DNA from 2 places in the Pseudalkalibacillus sp. NRS-1564 genome. Region 1 is predicted to be linked to the other one. Evidence: riboswitches for the same ligand, from Rfam matches in the RefSeq annotation. Region 1 holds a riboswitch; the other holds the start of a gene.

Region 1 (3,168 bases):
CATACACAAAGGCCGGTACGGCACTGCATAGAAGTAAACTTGTGGGTGGTCATAAAGCATAGAAGGGGGAAGAAGCGTGATTCGTGATCGCGGAAATATAAAATGGACGTCAATGATGTTACCTGAGCATGTGAAAGAGCTAAGAGATTGGAAAACCGAAGAGAAAAAAAGTGAAAAGCCGGTACTTGATGAACAAAGAATGGTGGAAATGAATGAAACAATATGTGAAGCAATGGCCAATCACAACTCGCTTTGTTTTCAACACTTTAGTGGGGGAGAAACGAAAACTCTCTTTGGATATGTGCACTATGTAGATCCACTTACGAAAGAACTGCGTATTATTGACCATAATGAAAAAAGGACAACGATAAAGCTGCTGGACCTTGTGCACGTAGAGTTAGAATGAAAAAAATGGAGTATCCTCTCGGATGTAAAAAAAGTTTTTCATTTCAGGATTGGGGTAAAATAAGTATAAAGTCAAACCTGAATAAGTGAGACCATCCTGTCTGGTTAGAAACGAAGGGTAAATCAGATCAGATGAATTCAAAATCCGGAGTGAGATGAAAGATGCTATTAGCTCAAAATCTTAAACAAAATACGGAAAAGATCAAAGGAATTGATATTCACTATGAATACTATAGAAATGACACAGCCGTCGATCGACCAGTATTAACGCTTCTTCACGGTTTTCTATCGTCGAGCTTCAGCTTCAGAAGATTGATACCATTATTAACAAAGGCATATACTGTTGTTGCCATTGATCTTCCTCCGTTCGGAAAAAGTGAAAAGTCTAATCGTTTTGTCCACTCTTATCATAATTATGCGGAAGTGGTGGTTGAACTTTTAGAAAGGCTTTCAATTGATCATACTGTTATGATCGGCCATTCTATGGGTGGGCAAGTAGCAATGAGAGCCTCGGCTATGAAAGATGATCTCGTTAGTAAGAATATTTTACTGTGCAGTTCAGGATATCTTGAAAAGGCTAAACAGAGTCTAGTGTATACATCGTACTTACCTTTTTTCTCGGTATACTTGAAAAGGTGGCTTTATCGAAAAGGTGTTAGAGGAAATTTGCTTAATTGTGTTTATGATCCTTCCCTTATCGATGAAGAAATGATGGATGGATATATCCAACCTTTCTTCAATGAGGGTATCTTTCGGTCATTAGTTAGGATGATTCGAGATCGCGAAGGAGATTTGTCAGAAGTTGAACTAAATCAAATTCATACACCTAGCCTACTAATATGGGGAGAAAATGACAGAGTTGTGCCGTTGAAAATTGGGAAGCGTCTCAGTAAGGATCTCCCAAATGCTAAACTGATCATCTATGAAAAAACCGGTCACCTTCTACCAGAAGAAAAACCGGAATCGATTATGAAGGATATTGAGTGGTTTTTAGGAAAATAAAGATTGATCTATTGCAAAAATTGGTAGTCATACAAAGCTTGAACCAGACTAGTTAATCAGGTAAACTCCTTAAAGGATGAGGAGTTTATTTTGATGCAGTTAATCAAAGTTGACTCATCAGAATAATGCGTGATAAAGTAAAGCTCGTTATGAAAAAGTAAAATGAAGCATGCGCTCATTAATAATTGTATATTTCTTATTAAGAGAAGTGGAGGGACCTGGCCCAAAGAAGCTTCAGCAACCTCTGATCATCAGAAAGGTGCTGCTTCCAGCAAGAGAAATCTTGAGAGATAAGTGCAAAAGCCTTCTTCTCTTGAAGTGGGCTTTTTTTATTGAGACAGAATAAAGGATGAAGGAGACATGAATAATGGAGAAAGAAATAAAGGGGAACGGCCTGGCTTTACTTCCCCTTGGAATATTTATTGTGCTTTTTATTGGTACAGCTATCATAACAAAGGACTTTTATAGTATGCCTGTTATTCTCGCTTCTCTAATTGCGGCGGGCGTAGCTCTTTCGATGAATCGAAAAGAAAGCTTTATGAAAAAAGTGGAAGTGTTTTGTCGTGGAGCAGGTAATACGAATATCATATTAATGATTTTGGTCTTTTTACTGGCTGGGGCGTTTGCCGGAACAGCTGAAAAAATTGGAGCAGTAGATTCGATTGTTAATTTAGGTATATCAATTCTACCGGCTAATCTTTTAATCGTAGGTTTGTTTGTCATTGGCTGTTTTATTTCTATTTCGATGGGTACATCGATGGGAACGATTGTAGCACTTGCTCCCATTGGAATTGGAATTGCAGAGCAAACCGGAGTTGCCCCGGCACTGGCTTTATCAGCGGTCATAGGTGGGGCAATGTTTGGTGACAATCTTTCTATGATTTCAGATACTACGATTGCGGCAGTACGCACACAAAATACGCAAATGAAAGATAAATTCAAAGTAAACTTTTTTATAGTCTTGCCAGCTGCTATCGTAACAGCCATTATTTATGGTGCTTTAACGATGGGAGAGCAAGCAACGGTTGGAGGAGATCACGCATTTGATTTCGTTACAATTATCCCTTATTTAGGTGTACTGATCGCAGCGATCGCTGGTGTTAATGTTCTTATTGTACTTGTAAGTGGTACCTTATTTGCTGGGATTGTAGGTTTATATAACGGAACATTTGGAATGAGTGGACTGATCTCCACGGTTACAGAGGGCATAAAAGGGATGGAAGACCTTGCCATGATTGCTCTCGTCATCGGAGGGATGATTGAAGTCATTAAGCATAACGGAGGAATACAATACGTATTGGACAAAATCCTGAGCAAAGTAACTTCTCGTAGAGGAGCAGAGTTTGGTATCGCCGGTCTCGCAAGCGTGCTTGATTTATCAACAGCTAACAACACCATTTCGATCATAATGGGGGGCCACTTGCGAAAAACATTTCCGAAGAATATGGGGTAGACCCACGAAAGTCTGCTAGTATTCTTGATATTTTCTCAGGTAGTATACAGGGCATGCTCCCATATGGGGCACAGGTGCTTGCAGTAGCAGGTCTTGCGTCGATTTCGCCACTCGCTCTACTACCGTATTCAATTTATCCAATCCTCATTGCTATTGCAGGAATTATTGCGATTTTCATCAACTATCCCTCTATTTCGAAAAAGGGCTAAAGTGATAGTAAACAGAATCTTGAATTAAAATTTGATATGAGCATTTAAAAAGCAGGTAGCTCAATTTGAGCTACCTGCTTTTTTTATTATCCTTCGATT
Region 2 (3,168 bases), on a different contig from region 1:
ATGTATTGATTTCAGATATGCACTGGGGCGGCGCTTCTCCTGGTGCGATGTGGAGCCAAAATGGAGATGGACTCTATTTCCTTGCTAGTAAAGAAGGAAACACTGGTGTTTATTTCGTCGGAGAAGATTGCACGGTTCGACAAATAGCGGGTGGTGACAGGCACCATTACGCGTTTCACTATTTGCCAGGCGCGAATGAAGCGGCTGTTGCGATTAGTGATCCACTTAACATTGGCGATATTTATACGCTTTCGTTTCATGGAGATCGAGTAAATGAACTGTGTTTGTCTCAATCAAATGCTGACGTTCTCGAATGCTTGGATCTCTCGACACCAGAAATGTTTACATACGCTGGGAAAGACGGTTTGGAGATTCAGGGCTGGCTCATGAAGCCAAAGGATTTTAAGGAAGATCAGGAACATCCCCTTATTCTTGAAATTCACGGTGGGCCACATATGATGTATGGTAATTCATTTATGCACGAATTTCAGCTTCTTGCAGCAAAAGGATATGTTGTCCTTTATACGAATCCACGTGGTAGTCAGGGATATGGACAAGAGTTTGTGAATGGTTGCCGAGGAGATTATGGTGGGGGTGATTATGAGGATTTGATGGCGGGTGTTGATAACGCGTTGAATAAGTATTCCTTTATTGATGAAGCTCAACTTTTCGTGACGGGAGGAAGCTACGGTGGCTTTATGACGAACTGGATTGTTGGGAAAACCGATCGATTCAAAGCAGCGGTTACCCAGCGCTCCATTTCGAATTGGCAGAGTTTCTATGGCGTTAGTGACATCGGATACTTTTTCACAAAGTGGGAAGTTGGAAGTGATTTAGGTGAAAACCCCGCTAAGCTATGGCATCATTCACCGCTTAAGTATGTGGACCAAATCGAAACCCCACTTTTAATTCTTCATAGCGAAAATGATTACAGGTGCCCTATAGAGCAAGGAGAACAGTTATATGTGGCTTTAAAGCATCGTGGGAAGGAAACGATGTTTGTAAGATTCCCAGATTCTGATCATAATTTATCACGAAGCGGTTATCCAGAGCTACGAGTGGAACGACTTAAGCATCTAGGAAACTGGTTCGACAATTATCTAGAAGGAAGACAATAAGAAATCTTTCGACAAATAGCGGGCGGTGACAGGCACTTTTTGAGATCTTCCCTTGACGCCCTTCGAGAAAGATACTATACTATTGAAAATAGTTAAATAATATTGAAAACTCTTATCAAGAGTGGCAGAGGGACTGGCCCTGTGACGCCCAGCAACCATCTCAGTTCGTGAGAAAGGTGCTAATTCCAGCAGACGAGCAATCGTTTGAAAGATGAGAGAGAGTTCAGCGCTGCTGATAATGATGAAATGATACAACTCTCTCTGTACTTTACAGAGGGAGTTTTTTTATTGGGAGGGGATTTTAGCAGATCGAAGTACTTTTGCGCTTTTATATTTTAGTGCTAAAACGCTTTACATTACTATATGAATTTTAAAGGAGATTGAGAAATGAAGAAATCATTGTATTTATTAGGTGCACTTATTTTAGTTCTTTTGGCAGGTTGTTCTGGAAATGAGGCTTCTGGAGTTTCAGAAGATGGCCCACTGAAGGTAGGGGTAACGGCTGGTCCGCATGAAGATGTGATGAACAAGGTGAAGGAAATCGCAGCGGAAGACGGGTTTGAAATTGAAGTGATTGCGTTTAATGATTATGTGATGCCAAATACAGCCCTTGATGAAGGGGAATTGGATGCGAACGTATTTCAGCATGAACCTTATCTGAATGATTATGTAAAAGAAAGAGGACTCGATCTTTCCAAGGTAGCAACTACGATTACTTTTCCAATGGGAATTTATTCTGACAAATATAAGAGTCTTGATGAATTGCAAGAAGGTGACAAAGTTGGGTTGCCTAACCATTCAACAGGCGAACCGAGAGCGCTAATGTTGTTTGAGCAAGCTGGCATTATTGAGTTGAAAGATGGCGTTGGTGTTAAAGCAACGATCAAAGATATTGAGAAGAATCCTTACAATCTCGAATTTGTTCCATTAGAAGCTTCGCAAATTCCAAGACAGCTTGGTGAGCTTGCGATTGCAGCAATTAATACGAACTTTGCAATGGAAAGTGGACGCGTACCGAAAGAAGATTCGCTTGAAATGGAACCAGAAGATTCCCCATGGGTGAACGTGATTGCAACACAAACAGAGAACAAAGATGATGAACGTATTCAAAAGCTAGTGAACTACTATCAATCAGATGAAGTGAAGCAATTTATCCAGGACGAATTTAACGGTTCTGTAGTTGCATCCTGGTAATTCGAAAGAGGAGTGAGCACGATGATTCGATTAGAAAATATAACGAAAACGTATAAAAGCGGTGAGACGATTACGAAGGCGGTTGATGATGTTTCCATAGAAGTTAAGAAAGGAAGCATCTATGGCGTCATCGGTTATAGTGGTGCTGGAAAGAGCACGCTTGTCCGAATGGTGAATCTTCTGGAGCGACCGACAGATGGAAAGGTATTTATCAATGACATTGAGCTCACTTCTTTGTCTACTGGAAAGCTTCAAAAAACAAGACAGCGCATCGGGATGATTTTTCAGTCTTTTAATTTATTGAAAACAGGCACTGTGTATCAAAACATTGCCATTCCGCTGAAGCTTACGGGTCTTCGTAAAAAAGAGATTGAAGTGCGAGTTGATAAATATTTAGGTATCGTTGGGTTATCGGATAAGCGGGATGCTTATCCTTCCCAGCTATCAGGTGGTCAGAAGCAGCGTGTGGCGATTGCCCGTGCGCTTGCTCATGAACCTGAAGTGCTACTATGCGATGAGGCAACGAGTGCCCTTGACCCAGATACGACAGAATCAATCCTATCTTTATTGGAACAAATCAATCGTGATTTTGGAATCACGATTTTACTCATTACGCATGAAATGCACGTTGTCCAGAAAATATGTCATGAAGTGGCTGTGATGGAGAACGGGAAGGTGATTGAACAGGGACGAGTGATCGATATCTTTAGTAAGCCTGCTACAATGACGGCCAAACGATTTGTTCAGTCGTTATTCCAGGATGAGCTTCCAGAATCACTTGTGTCGCGATTGAAAGAGCGTGGTCAGATCGTGAATCTTTCATTTATTGGGGAGAAATCAGGTAGTCCCGCTCTTG

What was found. A riboswitch is a leader RNA that binds a small molecule or an ion and turns the genes downstream of it on or off. The one in region 1 is predicted to bind S-adenosylmethionine.
Region 2: it holds a riboswitch for S-adenosylmethionine, as region 1 does, so the genes downstream of both, ACIFPW_RS08080 (MetQ/NlpA family ABC transporter substrate-binding protein) here and ACIFPW_RS16860 (Na+/H+ antiporter NhaC family protein) in region 1, are expected to answer to the same signal.

The regions. Positions count from the first base shown of each region.
Region 1 covers NZ_JBITPM010000038.1:4,329-7,496, forward strand. The annotation lists gene ACIFPW_RS16845 (DNA polymerase thumb domain-containing protein) at 1-62, shown strand, start outside; gene ACIFPW_RS16850 (YolD-like family protein) at 77-406, shown strand; gene ACIFPW_RS16855 (alpha/beta fold hydrolase) at 568-1,407, shown strand; SAM riboswitch class I at 1,601-1,704, shown strand; partial or broken gene ACIFPW_RS16860 (Na+/H+ antiporter NhaC family protein) at 1,775-3,069, shown strand; gene ACIFPW_RS16865 (hypothetical protein) at 3,156-3,168, opposite strand, start outside.
Region 2 covers NZ_JBITPM010000015.1:122,646-125,813, forward strand. The annotation lists gene ACIFPW_RS08075 (prolyl oligopeptidase family serine peptidase) at 1-1,118, shown strand, start outside; SAM riboswitch class I at 1,228-1,336, shown strand; gene ACIFPW_RS08080 (MetQ/NlpA family ABC transporter substrate-binding protein) at 1,506-2,312, shown strand; gene ACIFPW_RS08085 (methionine ABC transporter ATP-binding protein) at 2,334-3,168, shown strand, end outside.